4 regions of the Shinella sp. WSC3-e genome follow, and region 2 is predicted to be linked to each of the others. Evidence: riboswitches for the same ligand, from Rfam matches in the RefSeq annotation. Region 2 holds a riboswitch; each other region holds the start of a gene.
What was found. A riboswitch is a leader RNA that binds a small molecule or an ion and turns the genes downstream of it on or off. The one in region 2 is predicted to bind cobalamin.
Positions count from the first base shown of each region.

Region 1: another riboswitch for cobalamin. It lies ahead of bluB (5,6-dimethylbenzimidazole synthase); the one in region 2 lies ahead of metE (5-methyltetrahydropteroyltriglutamate--homocysteine S-methyltransferase).
Region 3: another riboswitch for cobalamin. It lies ahead of AABF56_RS18505 (hypothetical protein); the one in region 2 lies ahead of metE (5-methyltetrahydropteroyltriglutamate--homocysteine S-methyltransferase).
Region 4: another riboswitch for cobalamin. It lies ahead of AABF56_RS09360 (CbtB domain-containing protein); the one in region 2 lies ahead of metE (5-methyltetrahydropteroyltriglutamate--homocysteine S-methyltransferase).

Region 1 covers NZ_OZ000530.1:1,728,352-1,737,150, reverse strand. Annotated here, with positions in the region: gene AABF56_RS08780 (sensor domain-containing diguanylate cyclase) at 1-710, shown strand, start outside; gene AABF56_RS08775 (SDR family oxidoreductase) at 943-1,761, shown strand; cobalamin riboswitch at 1,818-2,038, shown strand; gene bluB (5,6-dimethylbenzimidazole synthase) at 2,085-2,777, shown strand; gene AABF56_RS08765 (DUF2865 domain-containing protein) at 2,770-3,876, opposite strand; gene AABF56_RS08760 (phytanoyl-CoA dioxygenase family protein) at 4,144-5,205, shown strand; gene AABF56_RS08755 (ABC-F family ATP-binding cassette domain-containing protein) at 5,357-6,943, shown strand; gene AABF56_RS08750 (glutathione S-transferase family protein) at 7,103-7,810, opposite strand; gene AABF56_RS08745 (winged helix-turn-helix transcriptional regulator) at 7,921-8,283, shown strand; gene AABF56_RS08740 (NADP-dependent malic enzyme) at 8,401-8,799, opposite strand, start outside.
Region 2 covers NZ_OZ000532.1:301,526-306,394, forward strand. Annotated here, with positions in the region: gene AABF56_RS28110 (acyl-CoA thioesterase) at 1-477, opposite strand, end outside; gene metE (5-methyltetrahydropteroyltriglutamate--homocysteine S-methyltransferase) at 501-2,852, opposite strand; cobalamin riboswitch at 2,954-3,168, opposite strand; gene AABF56_RS28120 (aromatic ring-hydroxylating oxygenase subunit alpha) at 3,242-4,471, opposite strand.
Region 3 covers NZ_OZ000530.1:3,762,984-3,771,782, reverse strand. Annotated here, with positions in the region: gene metH (methionine synthase) at 1-3,550, opposite strand, end outside; gene AABF56_RS18505 (hypothetical protein) at 3,634-3,849, opposite strand; cobalamin riboswitch at 3,951-4,168, opposite strand; gene AABF56_RS18500 (hypothetical protein) at 4,382-4,588, opposite strand; gene AABF56_RS18495 (GH36-type glycosyl hydrolase domain-containing protein) at 4,587-8,799, shown strand, end outside.
Region 4 covers NZ_OZ000530.1:1,857,923-1,866,721, forward strand. Annotated here, with positions in the region: gene cobN (cobaltochelatase subunit CobN) at 1-1,971, opposite strand, end outside; gene cobW (cobalamin biosynthesis protein CobW) at 2,336-3,385, opposite strand; gene cobU (bifunctional adenosylcobinamide kinase/adenosylcobinamide-phosphate guanylyltransferase) at 3,389-3,913, opposite strand; gene AABF56_RS09355 (CbtA family protein) at 3,915-4,709, opposite strand; gene AABF56_RS09360 (CbtB domain-containing protein) at 4,722-4,898, opposite strand; cobalamin riboswitch at 4,947-5,314, opposite strand; gene AABF56_RS09365 (peptidoglycan-binding domain-containing protein) at 5,394-7,274, opposite strand; gene AABF56_RS09370 (cobyric acid synthase) at 7,425-8,799, opposite strand, start outside.

The DNA.
Region 1 (8,799 bases), on a different replicon from region 2:
ATCCGATGGTCGCCTCCTGGCGGCCGAACATGCCGGGCACCTTCGTGTGGAAATCGGCGCTGCCGCAGATCGCGATGTTCGTGCTGGTCTTTGCCGGCGTCATGCTCTTCGTCACGCTGCGCTTTTCCGCGCTCGTCAAGGCGCTGCAGCGCAGCGAGGCGCAGAACGCCTTCCTCGCGCGGCACGATCCGCTGACGGGACTGAAGAACCGCAGCGGCTTCGACGAGGAGGTGCGCCGCGCGATCCGCAAGGGCGAGGCTAGGCCCTTCTCGATCCTCGCGCTCGACCTCGACCGGTTCAAGGCCGTCAACGACCGGTACGGCCATGCGGCGGGCGATGCGGTGCTGCAGACCGTCGCCCGGCGCTTTTCCGAGCGTATCGGCACGCTCGGCTCGGTGGCGCGCCTCGGTGGCGACGAGTTTTCCGTGCTGCTCACCGGCGCCTTCAGCCGGGAGGCGCTCCTCGATCTCGCCGAGAGCCTCGTGCGGGATGCGCAGACGCCGATCGCGCATGACGGGCAGCTTCTGGCAATCGGCGGCAGCGCCGGCATCGCCCAGTTCCCCGACCATGGCGGCAGCCTGCATGACGTGATGGTGATGGCGGATGCCGCGCTCTATGCGGCCAAGAATGGCGGGCGCAACCGCGCCGTCCATGCGGGCGATATGGGCCGCGACGCGGTTGCCGAGGCCGGCACGGCGCGCGCGGCTTGAGGCCGCTTGTGCTGAAGCTCCCTAGCGCCTTGTTTCCACAGGTTTTCTGGTCAGGGGTCTCTCACATCGCGGCTGACCTTCGGCAAAGGCAATCGGGCCAGCTCGCTTCGGCCTCCAGAAATGAGTTGAGAAACAGTTGGATAGAGGCTTTGCTTGCTGAAGTGAGTCAGGTGCCTGTCGGCTTCTTGCGGTTCGCCGGGAAGCGTCGGCCGGTTTGCGAGGGAGGCATGGCATGAGCGAGGGTGCGCGGCTGGACGGCAAGATCGCCGTCGTCACGGGAGGAACGCAGGGACTGGGCGCGACGATCGCCCGGCTCTTTGCCGAGCGGGGCGCGGCGGGCCTCGTCATCTGCGGACGCAATGCCGCCAAGGGCGAGGCGAAGGCGAAGGAGATCTCCGGCGCGACGGGCGTGGCGACGCTCTATGTGAAGGCCGATCTCGGCGCGGTCGAGGATGCGCGCGCGGTCATTGCCGCCTGCGACGAGGCTTTCGGCCGCGTGGATGCGCTGGTCAATGCCGCGGCCATCACCGACCGCGGCACGATCCTCGATACGAGCCCCGAGCTCTTCGACCGCATGTTCGCGGTCAATGTGCGTGCGCCGTTCTTCCTGATGCAGGAGGCAATCAAGGTGATGCGGCGCGAGAAGACCGAGGGCACCATCGTCAATATCGGCTCGATGTCGGCCAAGGCCGGCCAGCCCTTCATTTCCGCCTATTGCGCCTCCAAGGGCGCGCTGGAGACGCTGACCAAGAACACGGCCTATGCCGTGCTGCGCAACCGCATCCGTGTCAACGGCCTCAATATCGGCTGGATGGCCTCGGAGGGCGAGGACCGCATCCAGCGCGAATTCCACGGCGCGGCCGACGACTGGCTGGCCAAGGCCGAGGCAAGCCAGCCCTTCGGGCGGCTCGTCGATCCGGCCGAGGTGGCGCGGGCCTGCGCCTATCTCTCCTCGCCGGAATCCGGCCTGATGACCGGCTCGGTGATCTGCTTCGACCAGTCGGTCTGGGGCGCCTATGACGGCTCGCCCCATCCGGAGGCACCGCTCTGAGGCGCAGACGCGGCGACATGTGGCGCGGACGGGCTTGATCGCGCCCGCGCGTCGTGCGCATATCCTTCGCGTCAGGTGCCCGCTCCGGCGGGAGAATCGGGAATCCGGTGCGGGCGGAAAGCCTAGGTCCGGAACGTGCCCAACGCTGTGACGGGGATGGTCTGCGCCATGAAAGCTTGAATCGATTCAAGCTTTTGCCACTGGTTGTTCAACCGGGAAGGCAGGCGTCGGCCGCGTGACCCGAAGTCAGAAGACCGGCCTGGCACGATAGACCGAACCGCGCGGACGGCGGCAGGTCGTGACGCATTGTTGGGGAGATGACGATGCGAAGCGAACCCTTGGACCCTCTGGTCCGGGCGGGCGCCTTTTCCCGCGAGGAAAGGCAGGCCGTCTACCGTGCCATCGAAACGCGCCGCGACGTGCGCGACCAGTTCCTGCCCGATCCGCTGCCGGACGATCTCGTCGGCCGCCTGCTGCAGGCCGCCCACAACGCCCCGTCCGTCGGCTTCATGCAGCCGTGGAACTTCCTGCTGGTGCGTGGCGCTGAGACACGGCTGGCGGTGCATGCGGCCTTCCTGAAGGCCAATGGCGAGGCGGCGGCGATGTTCGAAAGGGAGCGGCAGGCGCAGTATCGCGCGCTGAAGCTCGAGGGCATCCTGAAGGCGCCGCTGTCGATCTGCGTCACCTGCGATCCGACTCGCGGCGGCGCGGTGGTGCTCGGCCGCACGCACAATCCGCGCATGGATGTTTATTCCACGGTCTGCGCCGTGCAGAACCTGTGGCTGGCGGCGCGGGCGGAAGGCGTGGGCGTCGGCTGGGTCAGCATCTTCCACGACAGCGACATCCGTTCGATCCTCGGCATCCCCGAGCATGTGGAGATCGTTGCCTGGCTCTGCGTCGGCTTCGTCGACCGGCTCTATGGCGAGCCGGAACTGGCGGTGAAGGGATGGCGGCAGCGCCTGCCGCTGGAAGAGCTGGTATTCGAGGAGCGCTGGCCGGGGGAGGGCGTCAGTTGACGCCGGCATCCACCGGGCGGCCGAGGTCGATGGCGGATTCGTTGGCCGGCAGGAAGACCGGGCCGACCGTGCGCACCTTGCTGTTCGCCGGGTCGTAGTCGCGTTCCTCGACCTTCGCCGGCACCTTGACCGGGGTTTCCACCTTCTTGGGCAGGGTGCGGATGGTGGTGATCGAGCCGGTCTCCGCCTCGTCTCCCGCGCCGGCGCGGGCCGTCTCGCCCTCGCCCTTCAGCGCTTTCTCGCGCTTGATCATCTCCTGGTAATAGGCAGAAAGATTGCAGCCGCAGGTGCCGGGCTTGGAGAGGTCGCGCGTGCGGTAGGAGAAGGCGTTCGGCATCTCGTAATAGGGCCGGCCGGTGACGGTGGAGGTCATCTGCTCGGTTTCCTGGCCGCTGGTCATCGACTGGTAGAACAATTCCGTCTCGGTCTGCGGGCACATCATCGCGCAGACCTTCTGGTCACGCCGGAAGTCGAGCGGCGTCGCGCCGGAGGAGATCGGGAAGAAACCGCCGTCGCAGGTGCGCACGCAGACGGTGCGCAGGTTGCCATGGCCGTTGCTGCCGCCTTGCGTGCGCAGTTGCAGGCGCTCGCTGCCTTCCGGTGCGGTGCCGAGCGGCAGGGTGCGCCTGTCGTCGAGCGTGCGCAGCGTTTCCGTCGCCGCGACCGGCATGACCCTTGCCTCGTCGCCGCAGCCATTGCTTTCCAGGAGGGCGGTGAGGCGGTTGCGCTTGCCCTGCGAGGACGTGCCGCCGGCAAATTCGCGGCGCTTCTTGTCGAGGATTTCGAGGTTGCGCACCATCTTGCCGATGACCGTCGCGAGCGTGCCGCAGGCCTCGGCATTCGCGCCGCCGATGACGATGATGCTGCCGCTCGAGCAGCCGAGACGGCGCTGGTCGCTCCTGGCCTTGCGCAGCTGGATGTTCTGGCGGGCGATGGCGCCGGCATATTTGCGGGCGCTTGCGGTGTCGACCACCACCTTGGGCAGGTTGGCAAGCTCCGCCTGAAGCCGCTCGCACACGCCCGCCGCCGCCGTGCCGCCCGAAAAGGCGAGCGTCAGCCCGGTCGCAATGGCAAGGAGGAGGCGGACAGACCCTTTCAAATCATCGATCCCGTGAATGTGGATGGGCCGCGATCGGCCGCACGTACGGCCCTATCATAGGCCGTGGCGGGGGAAGCGCAACGCGCTCCCGGATTTGTGATTAACGCCGGTCATAAAATATGAGTTGCGTATTCATCTTTTTGGCCGTGCCCCGCAATTGATCTCCCCTGGGCCTTGGTGTAGCACTCTCGTCAAACTCAACAGCCGGTCTGCGCCCTTGCCGCGCAACCGCCCCTGGCGGAAACCGGCCCTTGCAGGCAGGTCATCATGCGCATTTCGTCCATCTTGCTCAGCCCCTGGTACGCGCTCCAGCTCGCGTCCGGCGCAAAATCCTTCGCGGACAATCCCATCATCGGCAGCAAATGGCTGAACCGGAGGGGCCTGCACGAAAAGCGCGTCTCGCTCGCCATGCGCATGGCCGCCTGGCGCCGCAGGAAGCTGGAGAACCTCGTCGCCCCGGAATACCGCCGGCAATATGCCGAGAACGGGTTCGTGAAGATCGAGAACTTCCTGTCGCCGGAGGTCTTCGAGGCGGTCACCCGCGAGATCGCCGAGCGGGATTTCGAGCGCTACGACATGCTGCAGGGCGATACCGTCACGCGCCGCGCGATCATCGACGACAGCGACCTCGAAAGCCTGCCGGGCTTCAAGGCGGCGCGCAACGACCCGCGCATCACAAACCTCCTGCGCTACGTCTCGTCCCATGCCGGCCAGCCGCTGCTCGTCGTGCAGGTGGTGATGGCGCTGCCGTCCGTCGTCACGCAGGGCTCGACCGATCCGCAGACCGCGCTGCACAGCGACACGTTCCAGCCGACGGCCAAGGCATGGCTCTTCCTGCGCGATGTCGGCGAGGAGGACGGTCCGTTCGCCTATGTGCCGGGCTCGCACGAGATGACGCCGCAGCGCCTTGCCTGGGAGCGCCGCATCAGCGAGAATGCCGATGCGATCGAGAACAAGTATTCCGCGCGCGGCTCGCTGCGCATCATGCCGGACGAGCTGACGGCGCTGGGCTATGGCCAGCCGGTCAAGATGACGGTGAAGGCGAACACCCTGGTGGTCGCCGACACCCACGGCTTCCATGCCCGCAGCCCGAGCTACAAGACGACGACGCGCATCGAGATCTACGGCTCGCTGCGCCGCAACCCCTTCCTGCCGTTCACCGGCCTGCACATCGCCTCGCTGCCCTTCATCGCATCCGGCATGAACCGGCTGATCATCTCCGCCATGGGTTTTCGCGCAAAGCTCGGCCTCAAGGGCTCGCCCTGGAAGGATGCCGGCCAGGGCAAGGCCGATGAGTGGTCGAAGCGGCTGAAGCAGCCCTCGGCCTGAGCCTCAAGACCGGACGACCCGGCCGCCGCTCTTGCAACGCGGCCGGTTCGTCCCTAGATTTCCGGCAACGCAATGCCGACCGGATGGTGCACCATGGATTTCAACCCGACCGCAAACCGACTTCGTTTTGTCCTCGGGGAAATCCGTATCCATGCCGCATTCCATCACCCTCTCGAAAATCCGGTGGTCCACGCCTGACGGCCACGCCCTCCTTTCCGATCTCGACCTGACCTTCGGCGCCGAGCGCGCCGGGCTCATCGGCCGCAACGGCGTCGGCAAGACGACGCTGCTGAAGCTCGTGGCCGGCGCGCTGGTGCCGCAGGCCGGCAGCGTCACCGTGAACGGCACGCTCGGGCTCCTGCGCCAGAGCGTGCAGGTCACCCCGCAGGAAACCGTCGCCAGCCTGTTCGGCATCGCCGGGGCGCTCGACCTGCTTTCCCGCGCCGCGCGCGGGGAGGCGGATGCCGACGCCCTTGCCGATGCGGACTGGACGCTGGAGGCGCGGCTTGCCGCCGCACTTGCCCGCGTCGGGCTGGAGGCGGAGCCGCAGACGCCGCTTGCCGCCCTTTCCGGCGGACAGCGCACCCGTGCGGCGCTCGCCGCCCTCATCTTCAGCGAGCCCGACTTCCTGCTGCTCGACGAGCCGACGAACAATCTCGACCGCGACGGGCGGCAGGCGGTCATCGATCTCCTTGCCGGCTGGCGGGCGGGGGCGATCGTCGTCAGCCACGACCGCGCGCTGCTGGAGACCATGGATGCCATCGTCGAGCTGACGACGCTCGGCGCGACCCGCTATGGCGGCAACTGGAGCGCCTATCGCGAACGCAAGGCGCTGGAGCTTGCCGCCGCCCATCGCGACCTTGCGGATGCGGAAAAACATGCCGCCGAGGTGGCGCGCACCATGCAGGTCGTCGCCGAGCGCAAGGCGCGCAAGGACAGCGCCGGCCGCCGCAAGAGGGCGCGCGGCGACATTCCGCGCATCATGCTGGGCGCCATGAAGGAGCGCAGCGAGCTGACGGGCGGCGCGAATGCGCGGCTTGCCGAGGACCGGCAGGTGCAGGCGGGCGAGGCGGTGGCGGCGGCGCGCGAGCGCATCGAGATCCTCCAGCCGCTGACCGTCGCCGTACCGCCGACGCATCTTTCCGCCGGCAGGACGGTGCTCCGGATGGACGGCGTCACCGCCGGCTACCGGGCGGATCACCCGGTCATCCGCGACCTGTCCTTCACCATGACCGGGCCGGAGCGGGTGGCCGTGACGGGGCCGAACGGTTCGGGCAAGACGACCTTGCTGGCGCTCGTCACCGGCGCGCTCGCCCCCTGGCGGGGCAGCGTGCGCCTCCTTGCGGACGCCGCCATGCTCGACCAGAAGGTGAGCCTGCTCGATCCGGCCCTGTCGATCCGCGACAATTTTCGCCGGATCAATCCCGAGGCCGGCGAGAATGCCTGCCGGGCGGCGCTGGCGCGCTTCATGTTCCGCGCGGATGCCGCCCTGCAGGCCACCGGCAGCCTTTCGGGCGGGCAGCTGTTGCGCACCGGCCTTGCCTGCGTGCTCGGCGGAGACACGCCGCCGGCGCTGCTGATCCTCGACGAGCCGACGAACCATCTGGACATCGATTCGATCGAGGCGGTGGAGGCGGGGCTGCGGGCCTATGACGGCGCGCTCCTCGTCGTCAGCCACGACGAGGCGTTTCTTGCGGCGATCGGCATGACGCGCCGGCTGGCGCTTTCGGCGATATGAGATGATGCCGGGCCGCCGCCCATTCCTCCGTCAGGCCGGTTCTCACTCGGCCATCCACGCCGCACCCGGAGCGTGGATCCTCGGGGCAAGCCCGAGGATGACGAAGGCGTGCGGGGGAAGGCCTTGCAGTCCTCAACCCGGTCTCGAGTCGCGTTCCGCCTAGCTCCGGCCGAAACGCGCGATGACTTCGGCAAGCGGCACGTGGCCCTTGAAGGCGCCTGAGCCGGCTGGTGTCTCGCCGCTTTCCACTGCGGTGGCGAACGCGACGGCGGGGTCGGCCTTCAGCCGGCCGCGGATGGCCGCGATGCGGGGCCAGCGGCTTGCCGGGGCGACCGCGTGGTAATCGAGCCAGCGGGCGACGCCGATGAGCACGCCGTCCGCAAGCGTCGGGCGGTCGCCGGCAAGGTAGGGCGTGTCGCCGAGCATCGCCTCCAGCTTGTCGTGCCGCTCGATGACGCCCTCGCGGCCCCAGCGGCGGAGCGACTCCTCCAGCACCGGGTCCGGCGTCTCCAGTTCGAGCGCAGCCCAGAGCGGGCTGAAGGCGCCGGTGAAGCCGGTGTTGAGATAGGCCATCAGCTGGACCATGCGGTCGGCCTCCGGCGTTGCGGGATCGAAGCTGACGCGCCGTTCCGTGTCGCGCGCGGCGATCCAGTGGGCGATGGCCATGGTCTCGGTGATCACCCGGCCGTCATCGGTGACGAGGGCCGGCGTTTCGTGCCGGGCGTTGAGGCGGGCATAGGACGGGTCGCGCATTTCGCCCAGCATGTCGACGCGGCAGAGGCGGTAGGGCTTTCCCAGCCATTCCAGCGCGGCGACGAGGCCCATGGAGCTTCCGGCGGGAAAGCCGTAGACGAGGATCGGTTCCAATGTTCTTCTCCGTGATTTCTGTTGACCACGCTGCGCAGCGACACTGGACCTAAGCCTTGCCTGCCCCCATGTAAATTACGCACATTTTTGTCACCATGCCGGAGCCCGCCATGAAGGATCTCGTTTCCCGCTGCCCGATCGAGGAGGTCATGCAGGTCTTGAGCGGCCGCTGGCCGACCCTGCTGATCTACTACCTGAAGGACGGCACGAAGCGCTTCAGCGACCTCCGGCGCGACAACCCGACCGTCTCGCACCGCATCCTGACGCTCGAACTGCGCAAGCTGGAAAAGGCCGGCATCGTGCGGCGGACGGTCTTCGGCGGCTATCCGCTGCGAGTCGAATACGACCTCACGCCATCCGGCCTGACGCTGCTGCCGCTGGTCGACGCGCTCGGCGACTGGTGGGAGGCGCGGGATGCCGGGCGCCCGGCGCCGCAAACGAAGACGGCCGCCGAGGCGGCGGCCGTTTCGTAAGGCTGGAGCATTTCCGCTTCTCCTCGAATCGCGAAAACGCTCTATCTGTTTGTTTTTATGCAATTCCGGACGCAAAACCGCTTCGCACTTTTGCTGGAAATGCTCTAGGATGACCGGTCAGGCCGGGTTGGAGGCTTCCACCACGGCAAGCGCGGCCATGTTCACCACGCCGCGCGAGGTGACCGACGGCGAGAGGATATGGGCGGGCATGGCGGCGCCGAGCAGGATCGGGCCGACATGCAGGCTGTCCGTCATGGTCTTGACGACGCCGAGCGTGATGTTGGCGGCGTCGAGATTGGGGAAGACCAGGAGGTTGGCTTCGCCGGACAGCGTCGAATTCGGCATGACGCGCTGGCGCAGGGCCTCGGAGATCGCGGCGTCGCCGTGCATCTCGCCGTCCGCCTCGAGCGTCGGGTCCATCTCGTGCACCATCTCCATGGCGCGGCGCATCTTGAAGGCGCTGTCGGAATCGCGCGAGCCGAAGTTCGAATGGGAGACGAGGGCGGCGCGCGGCGT
Region 2 (4,869 bases):
GCCGCCGAACATGCGGCCGGAACTGTTCGCCTGGTCGGCGAAAACGATATCGCTCGTGCATGCCCCGTGGCTGGGCGGCTCCCGCATGTCCGCCAGCGACGGAAGGCACCAGCCCGGCGTCTTGCCTTCCGGAACGGCCACCATGCTGAAGCTGCCGCGCGTGCACAGCCGCCGTTCGCCGCTGACGAGGCCTTCGGCGACCATCTCCACCTCCACCGTCATCGATGTGCGGCCGACACGCGAGACGCGCGCCACAAGCTCGACCAGCTCCCCGACGCGCGCGGGGGCCTGGAAATCGACGCGATCGACGGATGCCGTCACGAAGGGCACGCGCCCGTGGCGGGTCGCGGCGATGAAGGCGATGCGGTCCATCAGCGCCAGCCCGGCGCCGCCGAACAGCGTGCCGTGATGGTTGGTATCCCCCGGGAAGACAAGATCGACGAGACGGCTGGGCGATGCCGGGATTGCTCCCGGCATCGCAGTGTCTTCAAGCGCACGCTTCATTGCGCCGCCACCGCCGAGCCGTCTTCGCCCCGCAGGCGGCGCGCGGCCTCCACCATGTTGACGAGCGCCGGCCTGACCTCCTCCCACTTGCGCGTCTTGAGCCCGCAGTCGGGATTGATCCAGAGCTGGCGGTCCTCGAGACGCCGCCGGGCGAGCGACAGGAGATCGGTCATCTCCTCCACGTCGGGCACGCGCGGCGAGTGGATGTCGTAGACGCCCGGGCCGATTTCGTTCGGATACTGGAAGTTCCTGAAGGCATCGAGCAGCTCCATCTTCGAACGCGAGGTCTCGATGGAGATGACGTCGGCATCCATGGCGGCGATCGCCGCGATGATGTCGTTGAACTCCGAATAGCACATGTGGGTGTGGATCTGGGTTTCGTCGGAGACCCCGGAGGAGCAAAGGCGGAAGGATTCGACTGCCCAATCCAGATAGTGCTGCCAGTCCTTGTGGCGAAGCGGCAGGCCTTCCCGGAGAGCCGCCTCGTCGATCTGGATCATCTTCGCACCAGCCTTCTCCAAATCCACGACCTCATCGCGGATGGCGAGCGCGATCTGGCGGCACGTCGCGCTCCGGAGGATATCATCCCGCACGAACGACCAGTTGAGGATGGTCACCGGTCCGGTCAGCATGCCCTTCACCGGCTTGGCGGTGAGCGACTGGGAATATTGCCACCAGCGCACGGTCATCGGGTTCGGCCGCGAGACGTCGCCGAAGATGATCGGTGGGCGCACGTAACGCGAACCGTAGCTCTGCACCCAGGCATGCTGCGTGAAGGCGAAGCCCGAAAGCTGCTCGCCGAAATACTGCACCATGTCGTTGCGCTCGAACTCGCCGTGAACAAGCACGTCGAGCCCGATCTCCTCCTGCCAGCGGATGGCCGCCGCCGTTTCCTGCTGGAGGAAGGCTTCGTAGTCCTTGTAGCTGAGCGTGCCCCTGGCATGGGCGGAACGGGCCTTGCGAACGTCACCGGTCTGCGGGAACGAGCCGATCGTCGTGGTCGGGAAGAGCGGCAGCTTGATCGTTTCCGCCTGGACCTGCCGGCGCGCCTCAAAGGCGTGCTTGCGGGCCTTCATGCCGGCGTCGATGCCGGCAATGCGCCCCTGCACGAGCGGGTCGGTCACTTTCGGCGAGGATGCACGGGCGGCGATAGCCTGCGAGGCGCTGTCGATGGCGTGCCGGACGGCATCCCTGCCCTGCGCAAGCCCCTTGCCGAGCGTTGAGAGCTCGCCGAGCTTCTGCGTGGCGAAGGACAGCCAGGACTTCAGATCGGGATCGAGTGCCGTTTCCAGTTCAAGGTCGATCGGGACATGGAGGAGCGAGCACGAGGCCGCGACCTCCACCAATTCGCCACCACGCCCTTCCACGAGCGGGGCCAGCCGGTCGAGAATGGCGGCGAGGTTCGCCCGCCAGATGTTGCGCCCGTCAACGACGCCGAGCGACAGGACCTGCCCGGGGCGAACGGCGCTTGCGACCGCGTCGAGCTGTTCGGGCGCGCGGGCAAGATCGATGTGCAGGCCGGCCACCGGCAGCACGGCCGCTGCATCGAGATTGTCCGCAAGCGCGCCGAAATAGGTCGTCAGCATGACCTTCAGGCCGGGCGCGGCCTTGGCCAGCGCCTCATAGGCCAGCTTGAAGGCATGGCGCTCGCCCTCCGTCAGATCGAGCGCCAGGATCGGCTCGTCAACCTGCACCCAGTCGGCGCCCGCAGCGCCCAGGCGGCGGAAGAGTTCTTCGTAGACCGGGAGCAGCCGCGTCAGGAGGTCGAGCGGCTTGAAGGTCGAGGGCCGCGCCTTGGCGAGCTTGAGGAACGTGACCGGGCCGAGCACCACCGGGCGCGTGTGGATGCCGAGGGCCTTGGCTTCCAGGAAGTGAGCGACGGGCTTCTGCGTGGTCAGCCTGAAGACCTGGTCTTCCGCGACTTCCGGAACCATGTAGTGGTAGTTGGTGTCGAACCACTTCGTCATTTCCAGCGCCGGAACCCCGTGGCCGTGACGGGCGTGGCCGCAATCCGCATGGCCGTCGCCCTGGCTGCCGCGCGCCATGGCGAAATAGAGGGACAGCGGCACCTCCCCGCCATCCCACCCATAAACATGCGGAATGGCGCCGACCATGACGGCCGTGTCCAGAACGTGATCGTAGAAGGAGAAATCGTTGGAGGGGATCCGCGTGATCCCGTGTTCCTGCTGAAGCTTCCAGTGTTCGGCACGCAGCGTCTTCGCCGTTTCGATAAGTTCGGTGTCCGGGATCCTGCCGGACCAGAAGGCTTCGAGCGCAAACTTCAGCTCGCGGTGGCGGCCGATGCGCGGAAAGCCCAGAGAAGCGGTCGCAAGAGATTGATGTGACATTGTCATACCCCATTGGTTTCTGGGGGCATGGGTAAAGCGGACGCGTGCAGGCCCGCCGTCTTGACGGGCAGGTGCAGCAACCACCGGGACACCCCGCCCGTGGACGTTATTTCGTCTTGGCAGGTCTCCTGGCTCACGGGTCATCGCCGCTGTCCGTCTTCCCAAGGCTCTCGCCTCAGTGACATTGCTGGACAGCGGCTCGCCGCTCACAGTTGCGGGGGCAGCCCCGGCATTGCCGAACGATCGGCGCACCGGATTCCCTCTTAGCCCTGAAGCGGACATACCGCCCCAGGGAACCACGACGCGACGACTTCACGCCATCACGGACAGATTGTCAATATACATAAAGAAATCTTTATATCTTTATTTATCTGGTTGCTCCGAAATTCTCAGGGGCGGCCGATCTCGTCGAGATACCAGTCGATGTAGCGCAGCTCGTTATGTTCCATCGGCGCGATGGGGCCGGGCACGAAATAGTGCGATTGCACCCCGCGCGCCGTATGCTCGATGATCGCCTTGTCCTCCGCCGTCGTGACCTTCCAGAGCCAGGTCAGCTTCGCGAGGTCGTAGTCCCTGCCTTCCTCCGCCTTGCCGTCGACGAGCCAGATCAGTTCCATCTCGCAGCTTTCCGCCGTCTTCGGAATGAAGCGGTAGATCATGCCATGGTCCGGATAGCAGACGAGGAAGGTCGTGCCGCCGAGATGGATGGAGGTGACGCCGCCGTCGAAACCGGTGAAGCGCCCCATCAGCGGCGCGACCGCCCTGCCGTCCTCGCTGCCGCTCTCCACACCCTCATAGAGCGCGTAGCGGAAGGCGTGGATCGCCTCGCGGCCTTCGCGCGAGGTCTGCCAGTGATTGCCCGAGCCGACCTCGATGCCGAGGGCGCAGGTGCGCTGCTCCATCGCGGCATTCATCGCCTCGATCATGTGCAGCGGCTGCTCCAGCGCATGGGTCTGCGAATATTCGGGGTGCGCGGGACCGCAATGATAGCATTCGACGTAGTTTTCGACGGCGAGCTTCCAGTTGGCGGCAACCGGGTAGCTTTCGCGGTGGGCAACCTTGGCGCTTCCCCAGCCATACTGGCCACAGGTCGCATGCAGGAGGTGCTCGACCTCGGAAAACGCCAGCGGCACCTCGGCGAAGGAGATGAAGATCAGGCCTTCCACGACGCGGACATGCAGCGTCTTCAGCCCATGGTCCTCCCGCCTGAAATCCTTCGGCATCAGGCGCGCGGCGCGCAGGCTGCCATCATTGCCATAGGTCCAGGCGTGATAGGGACAGACGAAGACCCGCGCATTGCCCTTCGGCTTCGTGCAGACCTCCGCGCCGCGATGGCGGCAGACATTGAGCATGGCATGGATCGAGCCACCCGGCGCGCGGGTGACGATGACCTGCTCGGTATCGATGCGGAAGACCTCGAAGTCGTTCACGTCGGGGATGACGCTCTCGTGGGCGATGCAGTGCCAGTGGCGCCGGAAGATGCGCTCCATGTCGCGCCGGTAGATTTCCGGATCATGGTAGAATGGGCGGGCGAGACCATGGCCCGGCCGGTGCCCGGCAACAAGCCGGTCGATGAAATCAGCAGTTTTGTCGATTAAGGCTTCCGCGGTCGTTACCATGCTCGTTTCCCATAAATACCGGCTTTTGATCAGTATTCAGGGATGGAAGAACTAAAACAAGATCAATGGCTTGCTCCTATTAATCGATAAAATCGATCACGACGTCAGGCGCCGGAGACGGTTTCATGTCGCGATTGGAGATTCCGCGATCTTGCCGCACACGGTGCACCTCCCTCGCGCATCCTCCGGCGGAAATGCCAAATCCGGCAATCGGATCATCGGGATGCGATAGATCGGCCGAAGAATAGATCGCCCGTTCCGGGCTGGCAGACGGGCCGACGGAGCCGGGCCGGGCTTCCTGAATGCGTCATCGTGGTGGGTGGGTGACCGGCATCCGCGATCCGCCATGGCCGGGGCGTGCTCGAAGATCATCGGCGCCTTTCGGGAATCGGGCCGAG
Region 3 (8,799 bases), on a different replicon from region 2:
GCAGGCGGAAGAGCGTCGTCTTTTCCGTATGATCCGGCTGGGCGGGGTAACCCGGCGCGGGGCGGATGCCGGCATAGGGCTCGCCGATGAGGTCGGTGGGCGAGAAGGTTTCCTCCGCATAGCCCCAGAGCTCCTTGCGCACATATTCGTGCATGCGCTCGGCGAAGGCCTCGGCGAAGCGGTCGGCGAGCGCCTTGACGAGGATCGAGTTGTAGTCGTCGTTCGCCCGCTCGAAGCGTTCGGCAATGGCGATCTCGCCGATGCCGGCCGTCACGACGAAACCGCCGAGATAGTCGTGCTTGCCGCTGTCGAGCGGCGCGACGAAATCGGAGAGCGCCACGTTCGGCCGCCCGTCGCGCTTGGAAAGCTGCTGGCGCAGCGTGAAGAAGGTGGCAAGTTCCTTGCTCCGCGTCTCGTCGGTGAAGAGGCGGATGTCGTCGCCGACTGTGCCGGCCGGCCAGAAGCCGACGACGGCCTTCGGCGTGAACCATTTTTCCGAAATGATCTTCTCCAGCATCGCCTGGGCATCGGCAAAGAGCTGGCGGGCGGCAGGCCCCTGCTTCTCGTCGTCGAGGATCTTCGGATAGACGCCCTTCAGCTCCCAAGTCTGGAAGAACGGGGTCCAGTCGATATAGCCGGCAAGCTCCGCCAGGTCCCAGTCCTGGAAGACGCGGGTGCCGAGGAAGGAGGGCGTCTTCGGCTCATAGGCGGACCAGTCCGCCCTGAAGGCGTTGTCGCGGGCCCTGGCGATCGGCAGGCGCTGCTTTTCCGCCTCGCTGCGCGCATGCGCATCGGCGACCTTGCGATATTCGGCTTCCAGCGTCTCGACATAGCCGGACTTCATCTCCGGCGACAGCAGGGAGCTGACCACCCCGACGGCGCGGCTGGCGTCGGTGACGTAGACCGCCTGGCCGCGGTCGTAGCGCGGATGGATCTTCACCGCCGTGTGCACACGGCTCGTCGTCGCCCCGCCGATGAGGAGCGGGATGTCGAAGCCTTCGCGCTCCATCTCCGCGGCGACATGCACCATCTCGTCGAGCGAGGGGGTGATGAGGCCGGAGAGGCCGATGATGTCGACCTTCTCCGCCCTCGCCGTCTCGAGGATCTTCGTCGCCGGCACCATGACGCCGAGGTCGATGATCTCGTAATTGTTGCAGGCGAGCACGACGCCGACGATGTTCTTGCCGATATCGTGCACGTCGCCCTTGACGGTCGCCATCAGGATCTTGCCCGCGCTCTGCCGTTCGCCGCCGCCGCCGCCATTGGCGAGCTTTTCGGCCTCCATGTAGGGCAGCAGCACGGCGACGGCCTGCTTCATCACGCGGGCGGATTTGACGACCTGCGGCAGGAACATCTTTCCGGCGCCGAAAAGGTCGCCGACGACGTTCATGCCGGCCATCAGCGGGCCTTCGATGACGTGCAGCGGGCGTTCGGCGTTCTGCCGTGCCTCCTCCGTGTCGATCTCGACGAATTCGGTGATGCCGTTGACGAGGGCGTGTTCGAGGCGCTTCTCGACGGGCCAGTCGCGCCAGGCGAGGTCGCGTTCCCTGGCTTCCTTGCCGGCCGCGCCCTTGAAGCGCTCGGCGATGTCGAGCATGCGCTCGGTGGCGGTGCCGCCGGCCTTCGGCACGCGGTTCAGCACCACGTCCTCGCAGGCTTCGCGCAGCTCAGGCTCGATCGTGTCGTAGACGGCGAGCTGGCCGGCATTGACGATGCCCATGTCCATGCCCGCCTGGATGGCGTGGTAGAGGAAGACGGCGTGCATCGCCTCGCGCACCGGCTCGTTGCCGCGGAAGGAGAAGGAAAGGTTGGAGACGCCGCCGGACACATGGACATGCGGAAGCGTCGCGGTGATCTCGGCCGTCGCCTCGATGAAGTCGACGCCGTAATTGTCGTGCTCCTCGATGCCCGTCGCGATGGCGAAGATGTTGGGGTCGAAGACGATGTCCTCCGGCGCAAGGCCGGCGACCTCGGTGAGCAGCCTGTAGGCCCGGGTGCAGATCTCCACCTTGCGTGCCTTCGTGTCGGCCTGGCCCTTCTCGTCGAAGGCCATGACGACGACGGCGGCGCCATAGGCGCGCACGAGTTTCGCATGGTGCAGGAAGGCCTCTTCGCCCTCCTTCAGCGAGATGGAATTGACCAGCGGCTTGCCCTGCACGCATTTCAGGCCCGCCTCGATCACCTCCCATTTCGACGAATCGATCATCACCGGAACGCGCGCGATGTCGGGCTCGGCGGCGATGAGGTTGAGATATTCCACCATCGCCCTCGTGGAATCGATCAGGCCCTCGTCCATGTTGATGTCGATGACCTGCGCGCCGTTCGCCACCTGGTCGCGGGCGACATCGAGCGCCGCGGCATAGTCGCCCGCCGTGATCAGCTTGCGGAACTTCGCCGAGCCGGTGACGTTGGTGCGCTCGCCGACATTCACGAAGGGGATGGCCTCGGTCAGCGTGAAGGGTTCGAGGCCCGAGAGGCGCATGTGGCGCGGGATGTCGGGGATTTCGCGTGGCGCGTGGCGCGCGGCGGCCGCGGCGATGGCACGGATATGGTCCGGCGTCGAGCCGCAGCAGCCGCCGACGATGTTGACGAGGCCATCGCGCATGAAGCCCTCGATCTGCGCGGCCATTTCCTCCGGCGTCTCGTCATATTTGCCGAAGGCGTTCGGCAGGCCGGCATTGGGATAGGCGCAGACGAAGGTCTGGGCGACGGACGAGATCTCCGCGAGATGGGCGCGCATGGCATTGGCGCCGAGCGCGCAGTTGAGGCCGATGGAGAAGGGCTCGGCGTGGCGCACCGAGTTCCAGAAGGCCTCGGGCGTCTGGCCGGAGAGTGTGCGGCCGGAAAGGTCGGTGATCGTGCCCGAGATCATGACGGGCAGTTCGATGCCCCTTTCCTCGAAGACCGCGCGGGTGGCGAAGATCGCCGCCTTGGCGTTCAGTGTGTCGAAGATCGTCTCGATGAGGATGATGTCGGCGCCGCCGTCGATGAGGCCGCGCACCTGGTCGGCATAGGCGATGCGCAGATCGTCGAAGGTGACGGCGCGGTAGCCGGGATTGTTGACGTCCGGCGAGATGGAGGCGGTACGGTTCGTCGGGCCGAGCGCGCCGGCGACGAACCGGCGGCGGCCGTCCTTCTCGGCGGCCCTGAGGCCGGCGCGGCGGGCAAGACGCGCGCCGTCGCGGTTGAGCTCGTAGACCATGTCCTCCATGCCGTAGTCGGCCTGGGCGATGGTCGTGGAGGAGAAGGTGTTGGTCTCGAGGATATCCGCGCCGGCGAGCGCATAGCGGTAGTGGATGTCCTCGATCGCCGCCGGCTGGGTCAGCGTCAGGAGATCGTTGTTGCCCTGCTGGTGGCACGCGCAGTCGCCGAAGCGGTCGCCGCGGAAATCCTCCTCCACCAGCTTGAGCGTCTGGATTTCCGTGCCCATGGCGCCGTCGAGCACGAGGATGCGCTCGCGCGCGGCGGCCTTGAGGGCGGCGAGGATCTCGCGTCCGTCGCGCGGCGGCAGTTCGGGGCCGAACAGGGTGTCCAGGTGCGATTTGGCCATGGCAAAGCCCTCCGGTGCAATAATCCTGCATCGGAGATCACATAAAGATATCTTTATGTCAATATGTCTTTATGCGGCCGTGATCAGTGCATCAGCCGATCCGACCCGGCCAGCGAGGCGAAAAGCGCCTTCAGGCGGGCGATATCCGGATCGACGTTTTCGTAGCGCGAAAGTTTCTGCACCTCCTTCAGCGCCTCGACGGCGAGGTCGGCGCCGCGCGGCTGCCAGAGCAGCCAGGAGATGAAGATGGATTCCGGCTTTCCGGTGCCGGCAGGACCGTCATTGGTGATGGCAAGCATTTTCTTCCCCAATCGGAAAATTGGGGGATGACCGGACGCACGCTGCTGGAACGTCGCCGCGGGGCGACAAGCAAGCGCACCACTGGGACACCCCGCCCATGGACGTTACGACTGTCAGGGCAGGTCTCCTGGCTTGCGGGTCATCGCGTCTGTCTCGCCTTCCCGGTGACATCCACCAGTGGCCTGGAGCGACAGCAGCTCGCCGTTCACAGTTGCGGGGGCAGCGCCGGTCTTGGCGCTCCTTTCGGAGCATCGCACCGGCTTCCCTCTTAGCCTCCGAGCCCAATCGACTCGGAAGACCCTGACGCCGGCAGACTGGCTTGGGCGGGGCTGCAAGTCAATGGCGGGATCGCTCATGCACAGCCCGGCACGGGCACCCGGAACTTTTGTCGGTCTCGCGCATTTGGCATCAGCCCGTCCTATGCGCCCCTTCGCCCGATACGCGGAGCGCGCGATTCACCAAAACCGCAGATGAGGGTCAATGCTGCGCCATCCGGTCCTGTTGACATGTTGCAAGTCTCTGTCCTTACGGCTAAAAAATGCCGTTTTCATGCACCACGCGGCCAGGATGCCAACCAGCGTGTCGCTTGAGCCATGTCCACCCCAGCCGCGTCGTCCGGGCGCCGTTTGGTCCCATGGCTGATCGCGGCACCGAGATGAAGCCTGCCCGCAAAAAACCGTTCGGCACAAAGGCCGTTGCCGGATGGTTCAACATGGCCGGATCCAGAATCAGAAACATGCCCCTTCACAATACGCCGCAAGCCTCCTCGCGCGACGCTGACGCCAAGCAGATCGACTATAACGATTCGATCCGCGCCACCTATCTGACGCTGGAGGAGCTGGCCGATTGCGGCGAGGCCCTGGCGCGCGACAAGAGCGCGCCGCTTCCCGGCTTCCAGCCCTTCGAATTCCGCGCCCGGCACAAGGAAAACGAGAAGGAAATCTTCCGCGTCTATCGCGCCACGGCCAAGGATGTCGAGGCGGGTGCCCAGATCACCCCGGCGGCCGAATGGCTGCTCGACAACTACTATGTCGTCGAAGAGGCGATCCAGGAGGTCCGCCGCGACTTCCCGCGCCGCTTCTATCGCCAGCTTCCGACCATCGAGATCGAAGGGCAGGTGATGCCGCGCACGCTGGCGCTCGCCTGGCTCTATGTCGCGCATACCCATAGCGGCGTCTCGCATGAGGGCCTCACCGCCTTCGTGCAGGGCTTCCAGAAGATCGACGCGCTGAAGATCGGGGAACTCTGGGCGCTGCCCTCCTTCATCCGCTTCGTGCTGCTGGAGAACCTGCGCCGCATTTCCAGCCGCGTCGAGCGCTCGCGCAAGATGCGCTTCAAGGCCAATGAGGTGGCCGACGAGCTGATCCGCCTCAACGATCCGGAAAAGTCCATCGCGCATCTCCAGACGCTGGAAAGCTTCATCGAGGACAACACCTTCGTCATCCAACTGCTCTATCGCCTGCGTGACGGCCTGCAGGCCTCCGGCGCGGTGATCCAGTGGCTGGAGCGCAAGATCGAGAGCCGCGGCAGCGACCTCGAGGAGCTGATCGTCGCGGAGAACAACCGGCTTTCCTCCGGCAATGTCACGATGAGTTCGCTCATCAAGAGCCTTCGCGCGGTGGACGACACGGAATGGCCCGTCTGGTTCGAGAGCGTCAGCCGCCTCGACGAGGCGCTCCGCCAGGGGTCCGACTACAGCGACCTCGATTTCGGCTCGCGCAACAAGTACCGCAACACGATCGAGCGTTTCGCCCGCCGCTCCGGCAAGTCCGAGCTGGAGGTGACCGAGACGGCGCTGGCGATGACGGCGGAAGACGCCGCGGCGCATGTCGAGGATCTCGACTACGAGGCCAATGTCGCCGCTTTCCTCGTCGGCAAGAAGCGCAAGCTGCTGGAAAAGCGCATCGGCTACCGGCCGTCGATCGTCCAGCGCATCGTGCGCTTCGGCCGCAAGCTCGACTGGTTCGCCATTGCCGGGCCCAACATCATCCTGACGCTTCTGGCGATGATCGCGGTCTATTATTTCCTCGATCAGCTCGATATCCCGGATGGCGCCTGGCTGATCATGCTGGTGCTCTTCGCGCTGCCGGCCTCCGAGGGCGCGACGGGCCTCTTCAACACGCTCGTCACCTTCTTCGTCACGCCGTCCCGCCTTGTCGGCTACGAGTTCAAGGACGGCATTCCCGAGGATGCGCGCACGCTCGTCGTCGTGCCGTGTCTGATCTCCAAGCGCGACCATGTCGACGAGCTGGTCCGCAACCTCGAAGTCCACTACCTCGCCAATCCGCGCGGCGAGATCTATTTCGCCCTTCTCAGCGATTGGGCGGACAGCCAGGTGGAGGAATCTCCCGCCGACCTCGACGTGCTCGACTATGCCAAGCGCGAGATCGCGACGCTTTCGGCGCGTTATGCCTATGACGGCCGCACGCGCTTCTATTTCCTGCACCGCCGCCGCCTCTACAATCCGTCCGAAGGCTGCTGGATGGGCTGGGAGCGCAAGCGCGGCAAGCTGCACGAGCTGAACCTCCTCTTGCGCGGCGACGGCGACACGACCTTCCTGCCGGGCGCGAACATCGTGCCGGCGGACGTGAAATACGTCATGACGCTCGATTCCGACACGCGCCTGATGCGCGATGCGGTGACGAAGCTCGTCGGCAAGCTGCACCACCCGATCAACCGCCCGGTCATCGATGCGGAAAAGGGCGAGGTCACCGCCGGCTACAGCATCCTGCAGCCGCGCGTCACGCCGTCACTGACGACGGGCAAGGAAGCCTCGACCTTCCAGCGCATCTTCTCCGCCGACCGCGGCATCGACCCCTATGTCTTCACCGTGTCCGACGTCTACCAGGATTTCGTCGGGGAAGGCACGTTCACCGGCAAGGGCCTCTACCATGTCGACGCCTTCGAGACGGCGGTGAAGGGCCGGATCGAGGAGAATTCCGTCCTCAGCCACGACCTGCTCGAAGGCTCGCTCGCCCATTGCGCGCTGGTGACGGATGTCGAGCTCGTCGAGGACTTCCCGACCCGCTACGGCACCGAGACCTCGCGGCAGCATCGCTGGGCGCGCGGCGACTGGCAGCTGCTGTCCTACATCTTCGGCCCGTCGAGCGGCATTTCCATGCTCGGCCGCTGGAAGATGTACGACAACCTGCGCCGCAGCCTCATCCCGATCGGCTGGCTCGTCGCCTCGGTCATGGGCTGGTACTACATGGAGCCGCGCCAGGCGCTGGTCTGGCAGCTCGTGCTGATCTTCCTGCTCTTCGTCGCCCCGACGCTCTCGCTGATTTCCGGCGTCATGCCGCGCCGCAACGATATCGTCGCCCGGGCTCATGTGCATCGCGTGATCTCCGATATACGCGCGGCGAACGCGCAGGTGGCGCTGCGCATCGCCTTCATCGCCCATTCGGCCGCGCTGATGGCCGACGCCATCGTGCGTTCGCTCTACCGCACCCTCGTCAGCCGCAAGCTGATGCTGGAATGGCGCACGGCCGCGCAGGCCGACAGCGCGGCGCGCGGCGGCATCCTCGCCCATTACAAGTCGATGTGGCAGGCTCCGGCGCTCGCGGCCCTGTCCGTGGCGCTCGCCATGGTTTCCGACACTGGCCTTCCCTTCATCGGCATTCCCTTCGCGCTCGTCTGGGCGCTCTCGCCGATGATTGCCTGGTATGTCAGCCAGACGGCCGAGACCGAGGACCAGCTCGTCGTCTCCGACTACGTCGCCAACGAGCTGCGCAAGATCGCGCGGCGCACCTGGCGCTACTTCGAGGAGTTCGTCACCGCCGAGCAGCACTACCTGCCGCCGGACAATTTCCAGGAAACGCCGCAGCCGGTGCTCGCCGAGCGCACCTCGCCGACCAATATCGGCGTCTACCTGCTCTCGGTCATCTCCGCCCGCGATTTCGGCTGGATCAGCTTCGAGGAGACGGTGCGCCGCCTCGAACAGACGATCGCCACCATCGACGGCATGCCGAAATATCGCGGCCATCTCTACAACTGGTATCGCACCAACACGCTGGAAACGCTGGGGCCGCGTTATGTCTCGGCGGTCGACAGCGGCAACCTCGCCGGCCACCTCATCGCTGTCTCCTCGATGTGCCGCGAATGGGCCGAAGCCCCCTCGGCGCATCTCCAGGGCAGCCTCGACGGCATCGGTGACGTCGCCTCGATCCTCTCCGAAACGCTGAAGGACCTGCCGGACGACCGGAAGACCGTGCGCCCGCTGCGCCGCCTCATCGAGGAGCGCATCGTCGGCTTCCACAATGCGCTCGCCGCCGTCAAGCGTGAGCACGAATTCGCCTCCATCCGCGTCATCAACCTCTCGGTGCTGGCGCGCGACGTCAACAAGCTGATCGTTAATCTCGACCACGAGATCAAGTCCGTCGAGAGCGGCGAGCTTGCCCGGTGGGCCGGCGCGCTGGTCTCCACCTGCGAGGCGCATATCGCCGACAGCGTCTTCGACCTCGGCAGCATCGAGGGCCTGCGCGAGCGCCTCGTCGTGCTGCGCGACCGCGCGCGCGACATTGCCTTCTCGATGGATTTCGGCTTCCTCTTCCGCCCGGAACGCCGGCTGCTGTCGATCGGCTACCGCGTCGAGACCAACGAGCTCGACGAGGCCTGCTACGACCTGCTCGCCTCCGAGGCGCGTCTCACCAGCCTCTTCGCCATCGCCAAGGGCGACCTTCCGACAGAACACTGGTACAAGCTCGGCCGTCCGGTCGTGCCGGTCGGCTCGCGCGGGGCGCTGGTCTCCTGGTCCGGCTCGATGTTCGAATATCTGATGCCGCCGCTCGTCATGCAGGAGCGCCAGGGCGGCATCCTGAACCAGACGAACAACCTCGTCGTCGTCGAGCAGATGAACCACGGCCGCCGTCTCGGCACCCCCTGGGGCATCTCCGAAGCGGCCTTCAACGCCCGCGACCACGAGCTGACCTACCAGTACACCAATTTCG
Region 4 (8,799 bases), on a different replicon from region 2:
GCCCTCGCCCGGATCGTTGACGATGAAGGGATAGAGATGCGGCACCGGGCCGAGCACGGCTTCCGGATAGCAGGCCTCCGACAGCGCCAGCGCCTTGCCCGGCAGCCATTCGAGATTGCCGTGCTTGCCCATGTGCACGATGGCATGCGCGCCGAAATGCCCGCGCAGGAAGGCATAGAAGGCGAGATAGCCGTGCGGCGGCACGAGGTCCGGCGAATGATAGGTGTCCTTCGGATCGATATTGTAGCCGCGCGCCGGCTGGATGCCGACCAGCGTCTCCCCGAAACGGGCAAGCGGCAGGGCGAAGACGTCGCCGATGACGAAGGGATCGTCTTCCGGCGCGCCCCAGCGGGCGGTCATCTCCGCCTGAATCCGTTTCGGAAGGGAGGCGAAGAAGGCCTTGTAATGGTTGAGGGAAAACGTTTCGCGGATTTCGCGCCCGTCGCCCGCCGCATTGGTCGGGCCGGCCATCAGGTGGGCGATCAGCGCGTCGCCGTCGGCCGGCAGGCCTTCGACCGCGTAGCCTTCCGCCGCCATGGCGCGCAGCACCTCCATCGTGCCGGCGGGCGTGTCGAGGCCGACGCCGTTGCCGAGGCGCCCGTCGCGGTTCGGATAGTTCGCCATGACGAGCGCGATGCGGCGTTCCGCCGGCGCCGCACGCCGCAGCCGCGCCCAGCCGGCGGCCAGCCGGGCGGAAAAGCGGATGCGGTCCTCGACCGGATCGAGGCTGACGATGTTGGTCTCGACGCGCTCGTCGTAGCGCGCGGCCGCCTTGAAGGAGACGGCGCGGGCGAGCACGCGGCCGTCCACCTCCGGCAGCGAGACGTTCATGCCGAGGTCACGCGCCGTCAGCCCCTGGCCGGAGGCCTCCCAGGCCTGGCGCGAGGAGCCGGAGAAGACGACCTGCAGGACCGGCGCACCGGTCTCGTCGAGCACGGTCGGCTTGCGGCCGGCGCCGGGGGCGGACACGGCGAAGCTGGTGGCGTTCAGCACCACTTCCGGCCGGGCCGTGGCGAAGGCGGCCCGCACCGTCTCGATGGAGACGGGCTCCTTGAGGCTGGAGACGAAGAGCGGCAGGGCGCGGACACCTTCGGCCGCCAATGCCTCGATCAGCATTTCGACGGGGCGCGTCTCGCCGCTCTGGACATAGGCGCGGTAGAAGCAGATGGCGGCGGTGGGGGAAGCGCGTTCCTCCGAGGCGGGAGGCGCAACACCCCCCTCTGGCCTGCCGGCCATCTCCCCCTCAAGGGGGGAGATTGGCAGGAGGCCAGGCCGTGCCCCCTCGACACCGTCCGGGGTTGCAGCGTCGCCAGATGGGAAGGAAACCGCGGCCCCATCGATCTCCCCCCCGGAGGGGGAGATGGCCGGCAGGCCGGAGGGGGGGAGCGCTGCCAGCGCCCGCCACGCCTCGATATCGACCACGCCCCGCCCCGGCCACCAGATGCCGGCCTTTTCCAGCGGCGTTGCCGGCTCCGGCTTGGTGCCGCCGAAGACCAGGGCGTCGGCATAGGCGAGGAAGCGGTCCGCATTGTCGGCGCCGCCCTCGTTGAGATAGGCCCAGAGGGTCTGGCGGTCAGTGTCGTCGATGCGGCTGAAGGGCGCGAGGCCCTCGTCCGGCCGGTCGTCGCCGGGTAGCGCCACGAGCCTGATGCCGTTGGCAACGGCGGTCGCCAGCAGCGCTTCCAGCACGTAGCGGAAATAGCTGGCGCCGCCGAGGGCGCGGATGACGATGAGTTTGGCGTGGCGGGCGGTGCGCTCGATATAGGTATCCACCGACATCGGATGGGAGAGCGTGGCGAGGCTGGCGAGCCGCAGCCGCGTTTGCGTGTCGCGCGCGCGATGGGCGGCGGCGATGGCGGCAAGCTCCGTGTCGGCGGCGGAAAGGAAGAGGATGTCGCCCGGCGTCTGGCCAAGGTCGATCGCCTCGCGGCCGTCGGCAATGGTTCCCTTCTGCGCTAGGAGGAGGTGCATGCAGCGCCTCCGCTTTGCCGGCAGGGCAATCGCATATGGATGGAAAACGTTGCCCCCCCCCCTTCTCCCCGGTGGGGAGAAGGGGAGAGCGGCAACGTCGAACGCCATATGCGATTGCCCTGCCCTTGCCGGCGTGCCGGGAGGGCGGATCCTCGGGTCGAGCCCGAGGATGACGACAGGAGGAAGGGGCAGTGGACAACAGCCGCGGTTGTCCCTGCCGCGCCGATCGATAGGCTCTGCGGCCTCTCCTCCCCTCCGTCATCCTCGGGCTCGACCCGAGGATCCACCGGCACGGCACGCCCACAAAGGCCAAACCGTACCTGAAACGCCGAAGGGAGGGACTGCCGCACGCTCATGCCGAAACTCACACCGCCGCGGCGATGGCCGCGCGCACGGCGGCTTCGTCCATGTCGTGCAGGCCGATGACGACGAGGCGGGTGCCGCGGGCCTCGCCCGGGGCCCAGGCGCGCTCGAAATAGTGGTCGACGCGGCTGCCGACGGCCTGGACGAGCAGGCGCAGCGGCTTGCCGGGCACGTCGGCGAAGCCCTTGAGGCGCAGCACGTCGTGTTCGGCGATCACGCCCTTGAGGCGCTCGATGAAGGCGGCCGGCTCGGCGATGGCGGGCAGCTCGACGACGAAGCTGTCGAATTCGTCGTGGTCGTGCTCCTCGCCGTTCTCGTGCTCCAGCTCGTGGTGCGACTTGCGGTTGGCGATGTCGTCCTCCGTGCCGACGCCGAGGCCGAGCAGCACGGCGGCGGCGACCTCGCCGTTCTTCGCCTCGATCATCGAGGGCTTGCGGGCGGTGCGGGAGGCGACCTCGTCACGCACCGACTTCAGGCCTTCGGCATCGATCAGGTCGGTCTTGTTGAGCACGATGAGGTCGGCGGCGGTGAGCTGGTCCTCGAAAAGCTCTTCCAGCGGGCTCTCGTGATCGAGGTTCTCGTCTTCGACACGCAGCGCATCCACCTTGTCGTGGTCGTCGGCAAAACGGCCGGCGGCGACGGCGGCGCTGTCGACCACGGTGATGACGCCGTCGACCGTCACCTGCGTCTTGATCTCGGGCCAGTTGAAGGCCGCGACGAGCGGCTGCGGCAGGGCAAGGCCCGAGGTCTCGATGACGATGTGGTCCGGACGGTTCTCCCGCTCCAGGAGCTTCGTCATGGTGGGGATGAAATCGTCGGCGACGGTGCAGCAGATGCAGCCGTTGGTGAGCTCGATGATGTCGTCCTCACTGCAGGCCTCCGCGCCGCAGCCCTTCAGCACGTCGCCGTCCACGCCGAGATCGCCGAACTCGTTGATGATGAGCGCGATGCGTTTTCCGCCCGCATTCTGCAGGAGGTTGCGGATCATCGTCGTCTTGCCCGCGCCGAGGAAGCCGGTGATGACGGTGGCGGGGATCTTCTGTTGCAGCATGGCTCAACCCTTCATTTTCAGCGGCAGTCCGGCCGCGACAAAATAGACTTCAGGCACGAGGGCGGCGACCTTCTGGTGCAGCCGCCCGGCATGATCGCGGAATTCGCGCGCCATGCGATTGTCAGGCACGATGCCGAGGCCGACCTCGTTGGAGACGAGGACGATGCGGCCGGGCGCCTGCCGGATGGCCTCCAGGAGGCTGGAGGATTCGGCGGCGATGTCCCGCTCTTCCAGCATCAGGTTCGTCACCCACAGCGTCAGGCAGTCGACGAGCACGGCCCGGTCGGCCCGCGCCACGTCCCTTATGCGCGCGGCGAGCGCCAGCGGCTCCTCATGGGTCTGCCAGCCGTCGCCGCGATCCTCCCGGTGCCGCGCGATGCGCGCGCGCATCTCGTCGTCGAAGGCGCGGCCGGTGGCGATATAATGACGCGAGAGGCCGGTCTCGGCGACCAGCCTCTCGGCAAAAGCGGATTTTCCGGAACGCGCACCGCCCAGAACCAGGACGGCTCCGGGCGATGTCGATGTCATGTCAGGCAGCCTTGGCGATCTTCTCGTTGGCAAAGCCGAGCGAGAGGCCGAGCACGATCCAGAAGAACAGGGTCGTGGCCAGGGCGGCGACGGCGAATTCCGCGCCGAGCACGGCCGGAACGTTGCTGGAGATGTCGCCCGGCTGCGGCGCGCCATAGACCTGCGGCGCCGCGATCAGAACGATGCCGATGACCTTGGCGACGATGTTCTGCTTGAGGAACAACAGGTAGAGGCCGGCCGCCGAAAGGATGACGGTCGCGATCCACCAGACCTGGCGGTCGCCGAGATCGGCGGCGGGGAAGCCCGGAAGCTCCGGCGGCAGGCCGATGGCCGGCAGCATGTGCACGGCAAGCCACCCCGCCGCGCCCCAGAGCGCGCCGTTCGCCACCGTGATCGGATGGCCGGAAACGAGGCTGAAGCCGGCGAGCAGCAGGCCGAAGCCGGCGCCGGTGACGAGGTTGGCGAGCAGCGTGCCGGAGAACCGGCTCATGCCGAACATGATGCCGCCCTCCTCGTGATCCTCGCCCTCATGGGCATAGGCGACGGAAACCGGCGAAAGCGCCGAGGCGACGTCCAGGATGACGGCGCCGAGCGAGGAATGGTCCTGCGTCTGTGCGGCGCCCTCCGTACCGGTGCTGGGCGTGGTGCCTTCCGCGGCGGGCGCGGCTTCGTCGCCGCCCTCGAATTCCTCGGCATGCAGGATGAGCGGAACGACCCGGGCCTCCTGGGCGGCCGTCATCAGCACGCCGGAGAACAGCCCGGCCACCAGGGCGGCCAGGAGATAACGAACGATCATGTCGAAAACTCCTTAGTGGCAGGGAAAGCCGTAGGAGTGACGCGTATCGTGGGCCGTGTCATGCAGCACGGCGGAATTCGCAAGGCCCGCGCCGAACACCAGGAAGGCGCCGAGCAGGAGAGCGAAAACGCCGGCGACGAGACGGTCGTTGGCGGAAAGGGTAACAGAAGACGTAGTCGAAACAGCCATGACAACCTCCGTGCAGGCGGCGGGGAAACCTCCCCAGGTCGGACGAAATGTCCTTCGCATTGGCTGGCAGGTCTCCTGGCTCGCAGCGTCCGGCGTTGAAAAACGCCTGCGGGTCGCCCTCGCCTTCCCAGGCTCCGGCATCGCGAAAAGGCGGACGATTCGTAGAGAAAGAGGCGTCCAACCCCTGCTGATCGCGATGCCACCCAGTGGCTTTTCCGGCTGGTTGTCACGGCGCGGGTCGAAGGCACCATTGCCCCGTTCCGCGCAGATCCTCCCGTCCGGATGGGCGTCCCTCGCCACTCTACAGTCGCGGGGTCGGCCGTGATTGCAGCGCCCTGGTTGGGTCCGCCGCGTCACATTCCCATTTACTCCCCGATCCGTTTCCGGATCCGGGAACCATCCAATATCCCGGATGATTATGCTTCCGCCCCTGGGAAGTCAATCGACCGGCAGCGTCATCACCTGTGCTGAAACCGCCGTCCGGCCGTCGCGATCTCAATAGCCGGGGATGATCACCACGCCACCGCCGCCATTGTAATAGCCGTCGTCGCGGTAGTAGCGCTCGTAATAGCCGTCGACCGGGCCTTCGAGCACGTCGTAGTCCTGCTGGTAGCGGCGCTGGCGATTCTGCCGGGCCTCGGCATATTGCGCGGCCTGCCGGAGGGCGCGGTACTGCTGGCGGGAGAGGTAACCGTCGGCACGGTAGCCGGACGCCCCCTGCCAGGCGGCGATCGCGGCGCGGGTGCGCGAACCGAAAACGCCGTCGACGCCATAGGTGTTGAAGCCGAGCATGCTCAGCCAGCGCTGCGCCTGCACGCGGGTCGAACGATCCATATAGGCCTCGCGGCGGTCGACGACCGGCTGCTCGGCCTTCCGCTCAGTCTCCACGGTGGCCGTTTCGCTTTCCTGCTTCGGCTTGGCCGCCTGCCGGGCCGTGTCTGCCAGCGCCGCAAGGCGCTCGCGCGCATCGGCGACGAAACGGCCGTCCGGATATGCATCGAGATAGGCGCGGAAGGCCTTTTCCGAACCGTCGAGCACGGCCTTCTGGAAGGTCTCCTCCTCGCGTTTCGCCGCATCGTCGGCGCGCTCGACGGCAAGGCCGCGGTTCTTCGTGTCCGCGTCCTGCGCTTCGTTTTCGCGGGCGGCGGTGTCGTTCGCCTGCGCAGCCCGTTCGGCGGCGGCCGCTTCCTCGGCGCGTTTTTCGGCTTCCTCGGCAAGGCGGGCCGCCTCGGCGGCCTTGGCCTCGGCGTCGGCAGCGGCCTTCGCGGCTTCCGCCTTCAACCGTTCCACCTCGGCGGCCTTTTCCGCCGCAAGCTTGCGGGCAGCGGCGGCCTCCTCTTCAATCCGCGCCTTCTCGGCCGCGGCAGCCTTTTCCGCCTCGACGCGCCGGGCCTCGGCCTCGCGCCGGGCAGCGGCTTCCTCTTCCGCACGCGCCTTTTCCGTAGCGGCGGCCTCTTCGGCCTTCTGGCGCTCGGCCTCGGCCTTCAGGCGGGCGGCTTCCTCCGCCCTGGCCTTCTCGGCGGCGGCCGCGGCCTCCGCCTTCAGCCGCTCGGCCTCGGCGGCCTGCGCCTCGGCGAGCTTGCGGGCGGCCGCTTCCTTCTCTTCCGCCTCCGCCTTTAGGCGCGCGGCCTCTTCGGCGCGGGCCTTTTCCGCCGCGGCGGCTTCCGCGCGCGCCTTCTCCTCGGCCGCAGCCTTTTCCTCGGCAAGCTTGCGCGCCGCGGCAGCCTCTTCCGCCTTCTTCGCGTCGGCTTCCGCCTTCAGCCGCACGGCCTCTGCGTCGGCCTTGGCTTTTTCGGCTTCCGCCGCTTTCTGCGCATCCTCTTCGGCCTTCAGGCGCGCGGCTTCCGCCTCGGCCTTGGCCTTTTCGGCCTCCGCCACTTTTCGCGCCTCTTCCTCGGCCTTCACACGCGCCGCTTCCGCATCCGCCTTGGCTTTCTCGGCCTCCGCGATCTTGCGGGCCTCTTCTTCAGCCTTGGCCTTTTCCGCGGCAGCCTGTTCCTCAGCCTTCGCCTTTTCGGCGGCCGCCGCCGCGTCGGCCTTGGCCTTGGCATCCGCCTCGGCCTGCTCGGAGGCGCCCGTCGCCGGCTTCGCCTTGGCGGTGGCCTGCAGTTCGGCGATGCGCAGGCGCGCCATGGAGGCGAAGGTGCCGTTCGGATATTGCTTCAGGTAGCCTTCATACTGCGCGACATCGCTGCCGGCGGAGACCTTCTGCCAGAGCGAGAACTCCTCTTCCCAGCGTTTGCCGGCGCTGCCGGCCTCCTTGCCGGTCGCAGCCTGGGCAAAGGCGACCGCCGGCTGGCCGGCGAGCGACAGCCCGACGATGCCGGCGATGCCGAGCCGCACCAGAACGGAGCGTGCGAGAGGTCCAGAACCCATATATCCCACCCTTTCGGATCGCGCGAAGGCGCCAGCGCCCGGCGATCCCGGGCGGATTTCCGTCACTCCTCGCACCGAATTCTGGCGCAACTTTGGTGCGGCAGGCCGGCAGCGGAAGAACCCGATGGCTGAACGTTTCAGAAGGCCGGTTTAATCAGCCCGGGCTAAAAGGCCGTCGAGCCAGCGCGGGTCGAGAACCGCCTCCAGCTCCGCCGCCACGCCGTCGAGCGCTGCATCGACGCTCGCCCGGTAATCGAAGCCGCCGCCCTTGATGCCGAAATCGGCAAGCAGCCCGGCGCGGTAGGCGTCGCTCGACAGAAGACCGTGCAGATAGGTGCCCATCACCCGCCCGTCGGACGAGATCGCGCCGTCCGGCCGGCCGTCGATGCTGACGGGGGGACGCAGCGTGTCCGGCCCGGTGGTGCGGCCGAGATGGATCTCATAGCCTTCGAGCGGCACGTCATATTGCAGGGAGCGGGCCGTGCTGTTGCGCACGGTCTTTTCCGGCGCCATCTCGGTCTCGACCGCCAGCAGGCCGAGCCCCTCGACCTCCCGCTCGCTGCCCTCGATGCCGAGCGGGTCGGTGACGCGGCTGCCGAGCATCTGGTAGCCGCCGCAGATGCCGATGACCCGGCCGCCGCGGCGGCGGTGCAGGGCAAGGTCGCGGTCCCAGCCGGCGGCACGGAATTCGTGGAGATCCGCAATGGTGGACTTGGAGCCCGGCAGGACGACAAGGCCGGCATCGGCCGGAAGCCGCTCGCCCGGCCGCACGAAGACGAGGTCCACCTCCGGCTCGGCCTTCAGCGGGTCGAGGTCGTCGAAATTGGCGATGCGCGAGAGGACCGGCACGGCGACCTTCAGCGCGCCGCCCCCACCCCTGGCGAGCCGCTCCAGCACCACCGAATCCTCGGCCGGCAGGCGCGCCGCCTCTCTCAGCCACGGCACGACGCCGAAACAGGGCCAGCCGGTGAAGCGGGCGATCTCGGCAATGCCGCTGTCGAACAGCGTCACATCGCCCCGGAACTTGTTGATGAGATAGCCGGCGACCATGCGCCGGTCCTCTTCCGGCAGGATGGCGTGGGTGCCGACCAGCGAGGCGATGACGCCGCCGCGGTCGATGTCGCCGACGAGCACGACCGGCACGCCGGCGCGCGTGGCAAAACCCATATTGGCGATGTCCCCGGCCCGGAGGTTGATTTCCGCCGGCGAGCCCGCGCCCTCGACGACGACGAGATCGGCGCCGTCCGCGATCGTCTCGAAGCTTTCCATGACGGCGCCCATCAGCTTCGGCTTCAGCGCCTGGTAGTCGCGCCCCTTCGCCTGGCCGAACACCCTGCCCTGCACGATGATCTGGCTGCCGACGTCCGATTGCGGCTTCAGGAGCACCGGGTTCATGTGCACGGAGGACGGCACGCGGGCGGCCAGCGACTGCAGCCACTGGGCCCGGCCGATCTCGCCGCCATCGGCCGAGACGGCGGCATTGTTCGACATGTTCTGCGGCTTGAAGGGGCGCACCTTCAGCCCG